DNA from 2 places in the Streptococcus periodonticum genome. Region 2 is predicted to be linked to the other one. Evidence: predicted binding sites of a transcription regulator. Region 2 holds the regulator's gene; the other holds the start of a gene.
The links. Region 2 encodes CtsR, which represses protease genes until heat stress. Its sites were predicted from a motif close to TTGGTCAAAAAAGGTCAAANA; they were not measured.
Positions count from the first base shown of each region.

Region 1 (5,912 bases), 330 kb from region 2:
CCCATTTTAAAACGGTAGCTACGCCTTGATAAGATACTATAAATAATGATAATAATATCTATAATCAACATAACGTAACTCCTTTTTTATTTTTCTTGTTGTCTATTATAACATCTTATTCCAAAAAAACAATAGAAAAATTGAAATTTTCTGATTATTTTGAAAAAACAGAATATCTATTATAAAAAATATGGGAAAACAGAAGAAAAATCTTCAAACAAATTTTACTTTTATATAAAAGTTGACACCAGGCGACAAGTTTCTTCTGTTATACTCATGATAGAAAAATGAAAGGAGCAAACAAATGAAATATGAATGGAGAAAATTAGATAAAAAACTTTATCAAGGTCCAAAAACTCCTGTGGTCATTGAACACCCTGTGCAGTCATTTATCATGTTAAATGGTCAAGGAAATCCAAATAAAGCTGACTTTTCAGAAAGGGTTTCTGCTCTTTATTCCCTCGCTTATGCGATTAAAATGGAGTATAAAAAAACTGCTCATCATCAGGAATTTACTGATTTTACCGTTTACCCTTTGGAAGGGAGTTGGCAGCAAACAGAAGCAGAGACTTTGGTAAAAGACGACTTGGTTTATACGATTATGATTGCTCAGCCAGAGTTTATTACAAATGAAATAGTTGAAACAGCTCTCGAAAAAGTAAAAGTGAAAAAGCCAAATCCGTTTTATAATGAGATTCGCTTTGAACGAATAAGCGAAGGAAGCAGCGTTGCCATGCTTCATGTAGGACCATTTGACGATGAACCACAAACCTTCGCGAAAATGGATGCTTTCTGTCAAGAAAATGGGTTAAAACGCTGCACAGCATATCATCGTGAAATTTATTTGAACAATAAAAATCGCACCGCTCCAGAGAAACTAAAGATAATTTTGAGATATAGTGTTCAGTAACTAAAAAGTCACTCCCTAGACTTCTAAGGAGTGACTTTCATGTTTAATTAGCATTGTTATCTGCTGGTTTTTGGATTTCTTTGTCGGCTTCATTTTCAGCTTTTTTAGCCGATTTGATGACAATTTTACCGTTGCTTGTCATGACAGCCTTGAGTTCTTTTTCACTTGGGTGTTCAAGGTAGTAGTCAGTAATGGCGTCTTCGATGTGATCTTGGATTGTCCGACGCAGAGGACGAGCTCCCATTTTCGGATCGTAACCCAAGTCAACTAATTTTTCCTTGACTTTATCTGTCACATCTAGGTGAATATCATTTACAGCTAAGCGATTATTTACATCTTCGAGCATCAAATCTACGATTTTTAGGAGATTTTCTTTGCTTAGAGATTGGAATTCGATGATACCGTCAAAGCGGTTCATAAATTCTGGACTGAAGAAGTTGCCTAATTCACCGAGAACAGAGTTAGTCCGTCCTTCGCGTGTTGCTCCAAAACCAACATTTGCTTCAACTTTGCCAGTACCGGCGTTTGAAGTCATGATGATAATTGTATCTTTAAAGCTAACTGTGCGCCCTTGTCCGTCTGTCAGACGTCCATCGTCAAGAACTTGCAGGAACATGTGCATAACATCTGGGTGAGCTTTTTCTATTTCATCAAGTAAAATGAGAGAATAAGGATTACGACGTACACGTTCTGTTAATTGTCCAGCTTCTTCGTAGCCAACGTAACCTGGAGGCGCTCCGACGAGTTTTGCTACGCTATGTTTTTCCATATACTCACTCATATCAAAACGAATCATGCTGTCAGCTGAACCAAAGAGCTCAATCGCTAGTTGTTTAGAAAGTTCTGTTTTGCCGACACCGGTTGGCCCAACAAAAAGGAAAGAACCAATTGGTCGGTCTGGTGTACCTAGTCCAACTCGATTACGGCGAATGGCCTTCGCAATTTTATCAACAGCATCATCTTGGCCAATGACATGAGCTTTCAAATCATCGGCTAGACTAATCAGTTGCGATTGTTCCTTTTCTTTTAAGTCACCAACTGGGATATTTGTTTTTTGCTCAATGATATGTTCAATGGTTTTTTCACTAATGATAGGCGTGTCTTGGTTTACCATTTTATTTTGCTGCATTTCTTTGTATTTAGCAATTTGGTCACGGAAATAAGCAGCTTTTTCAAAATCCTCATCACGAGTAGCTTGTGCCTTGAGGTTTTCAGCTTCTACCAATCGTTGATCAATGACTTTTGGATCGACAAAGTTAAGTGTCAGATTCATCTTAGAGCCTGCTTCGTCTAGCAAGTCAATGGCCTTATCAGGCAAGAAGCGATCTTGGATATAACGATTGGACAAGACAGCTGCCGCTTCAATGGCATCGTCTGTGTATTTGACGTGGTGATAGTCTTCGTATTTCTTTTGAATACCTTTGAGGATAGTGATCGTTTCTTCAACTGTTGGTTCATCAACTTTTACAGGCTGCATACGGCGTTCCAGTGCAGCATCTTTTTCGATAATCCGGTATTCATTGAGAGTTGTGGCACCGACTAATTGGAGTTCACCGCGAGCAAGTGCTGGTTTTAGGATATTTCCAGCATCCATATTTCCATCGCCAGCAGAACCAGCTCCAACAATTTCGTGAATTTCATCAATGAATAATATAACATCTTGTCGAGAGCGAATTTCGTTCATGAGTTTTTGCATTCGCTCTTCAAATTGACCACGGATTCCAGTCCCTTGAACCAAACTAACGACATCTAAACGGATGACTTCTTTTCCTTGAAGTTTATGTGGAACATCACCGTCCACAATCTTCTGTGCCAAGCCTTCTACAACAGCTGTTTTACCGACACCGGGCTCTCCTATGAGGACTGGATTGTTCTTTGTTCGACGGTTGAGAATTTCAATGACGCGGACGATTTCCTCATCACGACCGATCACGGGGTCAATTTCACCGCGCCGAGCAAATTCGGTTACATTGATACCAAATTCTTCTAGGAGTCCTTTTGGCTGTTGCGGAGTTTGCTGGCGTGCACCCCCACCTTGATTGGAACCGTAACCTCCATTGCCGTAACCACCTCCAGATTGAGTCGGAGGGGTCTGCGGTTCTTGATGATTTTGAAAATTCCCTAGATTGTTAAAGAAATCATCAAAAGGGTCTAAATTGTTTTGATTATTCATATTGGTCATTCCACGAAATAAGGCATTGTTTGGGTCTGTTTTCATGATTTGATAACAATTTTGACAGAGGTCAACTTGGTGTTGTTTTCCATTCACATTCGTGTAAAGATGAATGGTAGATTCATTTATTTTACAATTTTGACAAAGCATGTGCTACCTCTTTCTTTTAAAATTTGTTTGAATAATACCAATTGGTCAATAATAGTCAAATTTCTTAGTTTTATTATAGCAGTATTCTAAAACATTGCAAGAATAAAGTGTTAAAAGACAGATTTTTGTACTGAAGCGTTTTATTTTGTGTTAAATTTATCAAAAACAGGGCTTTTACTGGTATTTCATCTTTCATTTGTGGTAAAATAGTAACGTATAAATGAATAGGAGAAGGAAAATGGAATCACATTTAGTAAGAATTATCAATCGTTTAGATGCTATGACAAAAGATGGCGGCAATTTGAAACGCAATTTTGAGCGTGACGGAGTTGTTGTAGCAGAAGTAGCTTATAGCTATGACGAAGAAAATGGCTCAGTATTCACTCTTCGTGATGTAGCAGCGCGTGAAACTTACACATTTGACAGCATTGATTTGATTGCTATGGAAATTTATGAATTGTTGTATTAATTTGCTAGTCTCTAATAAGATATCCTCTAGGCACCTGCTTAGGGGGTATTTAATTTGCAATAATTTTTGCCTATCTACCTTAGAATTGTCAGAAATTCTTAGAAAAAAGTGGTATACTAATAATGATAGTAAGCATATTTCTTGACAAACAGAAAAGGAGAGAGTATGGATTTATCTCAAATGAAATTAGTAACAGAATATGAAATTGTCGGAATTGATTTAGAGGAAGCGAGCGTCCGTCATTTAGCAGATTTAGGGATTAAGATAGGAAGTTTTATTCAAATCATTTCAAAAACAAATGATACAGCCATTCTCTTAGTTCGAGCTGCGAGGATTGCCTTGGATAATTCTATTTTGAAAAAGCTGGATGTTGTTCTGAAAGATAGCAACTGCTCAGCTCTTCCTTTATCTGAGTTAATTGTTGGAGATGTGGCATACATTGAAGCAATTCATGCGGATGGTGCTTTAAAACGGAGGCTGATGGATATGGGTTTGACGAAAAACACAAAAGTTCAGTTGCAGAAAGTCGCACCATTAGGTGATCCATTAGAAATTAAGTTGAGAGGTTACGATTTGACGTTGAGAAAGTTAGAAGCGAGTCTGGTTAGTGTTGTGAAAAGCGAAAAGGGAGCAAAAGGATGAAAGAATTAGCGCTTGCGGGAAATCCGAATAGTGGAAAGACCAGTTTATTTAACATTCTAACCGGTAGTAGCCAGCATGTGGGAAATTGGCCTGGTGTCACTGTCGAGAAGAAAAGTGGTCTGTTTCGTAAAAATAAAGATATTATTATTCAAGATCTACCGGGAATTTACTCGTTGTCGCCTTATACTTCTGAAGAAGTGATTAGTAGAAATTATCTTTTAAGCGGTAATGCAGACGGGATTTTGGATGTAGTTGACGCAACCAATTTGGAACGAAATCTATACTTGAGCTTGCAATTGATTGAGACGGGGATTCCGGTTGTGCTGGCTTTAAATATGAGCGATGTCGTTGAAAAACAAGGAAAATGGATTGATACGACTAAATTAAGTTATCAACTAGGTGTGCCAGTCGTTGCGACCAGTGCTTTGAAAAAGACTGGGATTGACCAAGTCATGCAGAAGGTCTTACGAGAAATGGAGCGCACGGATGAAACGCTCTATCCTGTTTACGACAGTCATTTTGAAGCGGCCTTGTCAGAAATTATCCGCATTTTAGGAAATGCAGTGCCTCAAAAACAGGCTCGGTTTTATGCCATTAAGCTTTTTGAACGCGATAAAGAATTATCTGAACAGCTGGTATTGTCTGATTTTCAAAAAACAGAGATTGAAGATGCGATTAGGATTACGGAGGAAATCTACACTGAAGACGCAGAGACCATTGTTGTTAATGCGCGCTATGAGTTTATTGAGTCAGCAGTCAAAATGGCGCTGCAAGCCGATGTTACTAAATTAAGTTTGTCAGATAAGATTGACCGTATTGTGACCAATCGTTATTTAGCTTTACCAATCTTTGCGCTTGTTATGTGGTTGGTGTATTTCCTCTCTATTCAAACGATTGGAACGATGGGAACGGATTGGACAAACGATGTTCTCTTTGGAGAATGGATTCCAAATGGTGTTAAATCATTGCTAGAGCAATTAGCTGTAGCTGACTGGCTTCAATCTTTAATCATTGATGGGATTATCGCAGGCTGCGGAGCTGTGCTAGGCTTTGTGCCTCAGATTTTTGTCTTGTTTATCTGCTTGGGCTTCTTGGAAGACATCGGCTATATGAGCCGGATTGCCTTTGTGATGGATCGAATCTTTCGGCGGTTTGGTTTATCTGGAAAATCCTTTATCCCCATGTTGATTTCGACGGGGTGTGGCGTTCCTGGTGTCATGGCGAGTAGAACCATTGAAAATGAACGTGACCGTAGAATTACCATTATGACAACAACCTTTATGCCTTGTTCTGCCAAGTTGCCGATTATTTCCTTGATTGCGGGAGCTTTCTTCCCCGGCAATCCTTGGATTGCACCAAGTGCTTATTTTGTCGGAATGGGAGCGATTGTCTTATCAGGGATTGCTTTGAAAAAGACAGCGAGTCTCGGTGGAGCAGTAGCGCCCTTTATCATGGAGTTGCCGAGTTACCACCTGCCACAAGTCAAAACGGTTTTGCGCTATGCTGGTCAAAAGGCTTTGAGCTTCATTAGGCGTGCTGGAACGATTATCTTTGTGACCAATATATTC
Region 1 is NZ_CP034543.1:1,363,033-1,368,944, reverse strand. It holds gene EHW89_RS06645 (GyrI-like domain-containing protein) at 305-910, shown strand; gene EHW89_RS06640 (ATP-dependent Clp protease ATP-binding subunit) at 954-3,233, opposite strand; gene EHW89_RS06635 (DUF1797 family protein) at 3,472-3,702, shown strand; gene EHW89_RS06630 (FeoA family protein) at 3,868-4,344, shown strand; gene feoB (ferrous iron transport protein B) at 4,341-5,912, shown strand, end outside.
Region 1: a site for CtsR is predicted at 3,275-3,295, ahead of EHW89_RS06640 (ATP-dependent Clp protease ATP-binding subunit). Genes of this name have one in related genera too.

Region 2 (5,912 bases):
AATGGCTCAAAGATCCAGAAAAAATCTATTCTATTATCAATAAAGTTCGTTCTGTTCTAGATATTCCGTTAACCGTGAAAATGCGTACTGGTTGGGCAGATGCCTCACTAGCTGTGGAAAATGCTCTTGCAGCTGAAGCTGCTGGTGCGGCAGCGCTGGCTATGCATGGACGTACACGCGAGCAGATGTATACTGGTCACGCTGATCTTGAAACCCTCCACAATGTTGCGCAAGCCTTAACCAAGATTCCTTTTATTGCCAATGGCGATATTCGTACTGTCCAAGATGCTCAACAGCGTATAGAAGAAGTGGGGGCAGATGCTGTCATGATTGGGCGCGCTGCTATGGGCAATCCGTATCTTTTTCATCAGATTAACCACTATTTTGAAACAGGAGAAATCCTGCCTGATCTCAGCTTTGAGGATAAAATGCAAGTCGCTTACGATCATTTGAAACGTCTAATTGACCTCAAGGGCGAGCATATCGCCATTAGAGAATTTCGTGGCTTAGCACCTCATTACCTCCGCGGAACAGCTGGTGCTGCCAAACTCCGCAGCGCTATTTCCCAAGCCAACAGTCTTGCAGAAATTGAAGAATTGCTACAAGTTTAAACATTAAAAAAACACCAATCATCTGGGAAATTATTCCTAAATGGTTGATGTTTTTTATTAGTCATTTCTACTAGGTATCCAGCCGAACCATTTCAGTCCTTGCTTGATTGCGGTAAATGAGATCTTCTCGAACAGAGAATCCTAATTTCTCCCAAAATTGATTTCCTTCTGTGTTTCTTTTGAAAACAACCAAGGCAACCTTATGAATTTTTAAATCATCTAGGACGGTTAAAACTATCTCAACCATCTGTCTTGCAATCCCTCTCCTGCGATAGTTCGGATGAACAGCTGTATGGTAGATATAGGCTCTTCGTCCGTCCGAACCAACTAAAATCACTCCGATAATCGTTTGATTTTCTACTGCCACCAGACAAGTTTGAGGATTTCTCTGCAAAAACCGAGCAATTCCCTCTTTTGAATCATCTAAATCATTCAATCCCATGCCTGCACACGACGACCACAGTTGATAAACCTGATCATAATCCGCTTCTATCATTTCACGAATGTTCATCTTTTAAGTCCTTATCTATCCCTGAACGTTTCAAGGAAAAACTCATAGCACTTCAAACTTCAGCTGCCCAGCTTTGACACCGACTTTCAAGCTTTGTCCCGTTTTTAGCTCACCTGCTAAAAGTAATTCGGATAAATGGTCTTCCACCCGAGTTTGTAGAATTCGACGCAATGGCCTTGCTCCCATTTCAGGGTCATAACCTTCTTTAGCCAGAAGTTTCAAAGCACTAGGTTGGAATTTAAGCTCAATTCCTTTTTCAGCAAGACTGACAATGAGTGGTTTCACCATAATTTTTACCACTTCCTGCATATCTTCGCTAGTCAGACTATGGAAAACAACCTTTTCATCAATCCGGTTGATAAATTCCGGACGATAACTTTTCTTGAGCTCTTCCATCATCCGTTTTTCCATGCTTTCATGATCAAAGCGGGCATCACGCGCTCCAAAACCAACCGTCTTATCATCCCGCAAACTTGTCGCACCAAGATTGCTGGTCATAATGATAATGGTATTGGAAAAATCCACCTTGCGTCCCTTACTGTCGGTCAGCACCCCGTCATCTAAGACTTGGAGAAGCACATTGAAAATATCAGGGTGAGCTTTTTCCACCTCGTCAAAGAGGAGAACAGAGTAAGGACGATTGCGAACTTTTTCAGTCAATTCGCCCCCTTCTTCATAACCAACATAACCTGGAGGCGCTCCATTAAGGCGACTGGCAGCAAATTTTTCCATGTATTCACTCATATCAAAACGAATGAGTGCTGTTTCATCATCAAAGAGAACTTCCGCCAAAGCCTTAGCCAGTTCGGTCTTTCCGACCCCGGTTGGACCCAAGAACATAAAGGAACCGATGGGACGTTTGCTGGTGCGGATGCCGGATTGATTGCGCCGAATCGCTCGACTGATAGCAGAAATTGCTTCATTTTGCCCAATGACCCGTTTGTGCAACTCCTTTTCTAAATGGAGGTATTTCTTCGCATCTGTTTGCGTTAACTTTTGCACAGGAATTCCCGATAAACCGCTGAGTGTTACCAAAATATCCTCATCTTTAACCTTTAGTTTGTAGACAATTGGCTGGCTTTCTTTCTCCAACAAAGTGCCAACCTTTTTCCAATCGCCTGCCATTAAAGCCTCGTCTGCTGCACTCAATTCTGCTTTTACATGATTTTGCGGACCTTTATTTTGTACCGTTGCAGCAGCTTCATCTAGCAAATCAATCGCCGAGTCAGGAAGATGTTTGCTTGTTAGATAACGATGAGCATACTTAACAGCCGTCTCAATCGCTGAATCTGTAATCACCACCTTGTGGTGTTCTTCATAGCTTTTCTTGAGCCCCTGTAAAATCGCAATACTATCAGCTACCGTAGGCTCTTCAATAGTAACCTTGGCAAATCGCCGTGAAAGAGCCGCATCTTTTTCAATATATTTCTGGTACTCTTCTTGTGTCGTTGCGCCGACCGTTCTAAGTGTTCCTCTAGCCAAAGCTGGCTTGAGAATGTTCGCTGCATCTAATGTCGAATCAATCCCACTGCCAGAACCCATAATAGTATGAAGCTCATCAATAAAGAGAATCACATGCCCGTCTGCTTCAATATCATTGATAATATTGTTCATCCGCTCTTCAAAATCACCGCGAAAACGAGTCCCAGCTACCACATTCATCAAATCCAGCTCCAGAACTCTCATCTTTGCAAGCTCATTTGGAACCTGACCAGCAGCCACACGCTGCGCCAAACCAAGGGCCAGTGCTGTTTTCCCAACTCCTGCATCTCCAACCAACACTGGATTATTTTTCGTCTTGCGACTTAAAATCTGAAGCATACGAGAAATCTCTTTATCACGTCCGACAACCGGTTCTAAAAGACCAGCACGAGCCATTTCGGTTAAATCACGGGTATAATCTTCTAGTCCGCCACTGGTAGAAGGAGGCATCCCCATCATATTGGCCATCGTTTGTTTCGCTGCAGCAGTATTTTTATTTAAATGGCGAATAGCCTTTATATCTTCTTTACCCCAGCTAGCCTTATGCTCTAAGTTTTTCCGAAGATCAGTCATGCGCAAAACGCCTTCTTTATCCTCATAGCTAAATCCTGTAAATTCAAGGAGACGTGCCGCCAAACTTCCTCGGTCAAATAGCATAGCTAACAACACATGCTCTGTCCCAAGATTCTTAGCATGCACAGCCTCTGCAATTCGCTCAGCTGTTAAAAACAACACTTTCATACGATGAGAAAATGGCCAAATGGTAAAGCTTCCTTCTTGTTGATAAATCTTTCCTGTGATATGAAAGGCTGCTTTCTCAAAATCATCAATTTCAAGCGGATAATCATTTAAAACAGAACCCGCAACACTATAAGGATTATTCGCCATGGCAATCAACAAATGCCAAGACTCTAAATAATCTGTTTCAAAATGGCTTGCTAGCAGCTGCGCCGACTCAATACTTTCTGTCAAAGCTTTTGAATATTTCATATATTAATTTTTCCCTTTTCTATCAACTTGTTGTAAAATTTTCTTTAACATCCGCGCACGAATCTGTGCAGCATTTACTCCCAATACCCTGTCTGTTGTCGTCGCTAAAAGAAGATTCCCTTCTCTTTCCGTCATGATTTTTTCATCAAACAATAGCTGAATGATATCTGTAAAGACCTGTTGACTAATCTGCTCGCCAACGCTATGCAGCAAATCACAAAGCAGCTCATGATGATTGGAAAACTCAATCCGACCAATCCGAATGTAGCCGCCTCCACCACGCTTGCTTTCAACAACATAGCCACGACTTTCCGTAAAACGTGTCTTGATAACATAATTTATCTGACTTGGAACAACCTGAAAAACATCCGCAATTTCACTGCGCTTCAACTCTGCAATCCCAGCTTGAGCTAAAAGCGCTTTGATATATTCCTCAATACTGTCTGACGTATTCTTATGGCTCATGACAACCCTTTCTTCCAGTTCTTTCTTTTGCTCCATAAATGAGCAACTGACATTGACTATCTTTGACTAATATTATACCGAAAATCTCTTATTTTTGAAAGAAAAAGACCTAAATGAAAAACTGAAAAGTCTGATTATTCAAGCAAGTGAAAAAGCTTATAGAATAGGAATAATTCGAGTGTAAACGCTTGCCTTTTAATTTTAAAGCGTTATAATATAGATGAAAATTTGACGATAATAATAAAAGGAGGCCAAATGAATGAAAATGGATTGGTTCAAATATACACGTCATGTACTGGTTTGGTTGGTTTCAACTTTATTCTTTTTTACAATTATTTCTGCTGACTATGTAGATGTTCAAGTCGCCACATTAGTCGCTTGTTTATTTGCCCCGTTTTTATTTGAACCGTCTTCAATAAAACCCAAAACAAAATGGACAATTGATTTAGCCATCGTTGTTACCAGTATTTTTGCTATTCTTTTTACACAAACTTATCGAATTGCTTTCACCTACTCCGAAATTACCTATCTACTAATTTCTTTAATCGTTTTAATCTTTGTAGACTCTGTGATTTCTCACAAGGGATTCACGAAAAAAATTGTAAAATAATCGCAGACACTATTAGAAAAGGCTAGAGAGTTATATCAGCTCTCTAACCTTTTTATTTATGATTTAAACACTAACTATTGATTGCCTTAGTTTTGTCCAAGAGCAGCAGCCATAGTTGCAGCTACTTCTGATTCAAAATCATTGGCAGCTTTTTCAATACCGTCACCTACTTCAATTGACAAAGAACCCTTAAAAGTCCACTAGATTTATCTAGTGGACTTTACTCGATCTATCTGATGATAGAATTACGCCTTCTTCTTTAACAAGTAAGCAGCTCCACTTAAGGTGAACAGACCTGCAAGTAATGCAAAGAATGAATTTTGACTACCTGTTGAAGGGAGAATTTTCTTCTTCGACTTCTCTGGTGTACTTGGTGGGGTTTGTGGAATTTGTGGCTTCTCTGGTGTATGACGATTCGTGATATTCATACCATCTACCTTCGCTGTGTAACCTTCTGGTACCGAAACTTCTTCCACCGTATAAGTGATTTCCTTACCTGCTTCATATTTGGCAAGTTTTTCAAAGCTATACTTCCAACCAGTTGCTTCACTTACTGTTGCTACTTTGCCTGTATCTTTACCATTTGCAAGCAATTTCACTTGAATCTCTTTTGGACGAAGACCATCTTTATCATTTTCGTCTTCCCAAGTCTTTTGACCGCTGACTGAAGTAGTAGCTGGAATGTGGTTATTAGTCAGATTCATACCATTTGGTTCAGATGTATAGCCTTCTGGCACTTTTACTTCCTTAACAGAGTAAACAATTTCTTTGCCATCCTTGTAACGATCCAAACCTTCAAAGCTGTATTTCCATCCAGTTGCTGCACTCGCTGTCGCCATTTTGCCAGTATCTTTGCCATCTGCCAATAAACGTACTTTGATTTCAGTAGGACGAATATTATCTTGGTTATTGGCGTCATTCCAAGTCTTTTGACCCGTTAAGTTTACCTTTTCTGGTGTACGCTTGTTGGTAATTGTGTATTTGCCATCTTGAGATTTTTCAACTATTGGCTTTTCGTAAGATTCTACGGCAACTTCTTTGACATCATATTTGATTTCTTGACCATTCTCATACTTCGGTAATGGTTTTGACTCAAAGGCCCAACCTTTTTCTTCTGAAGTTTCAATTTCATCAACGATTTCTTTGCCTTTCAGAATTTGGACCTTCACTGTAGCTGTTCGTTTGCCATCTTGGTTGTTAGCATCTTCCCAGACTTTCTTACCAGAAATAACGATTGTTTCTG
Region 2 is NZ_CP034543.1:1,690,352-1,696,263, forward strand. It holds gene dusB (tRNA dihydrouridine synthase DusB) at 1-611, shown strand, start outside; gene EHW89_RS08250 (GNAT family N-acetyltransferase) at 682-1,122, opposite strand; gene EHW89_RS08255 (ATP-dependent Clp protease ATP-binding subunit) at 1,165-3,594, opposite strand; gene EHW89_RS08260 (CtsR family transcriptional regulator) at 3,598-4,059, opposite strand; gene EHW89_RS08265 (hypothetical protein) at 4,319-4,669, shown strand; gene EHW89_RS08270 (Cna B-type domain-containing protein) at 4,915-5,912, opposite strand, start outside.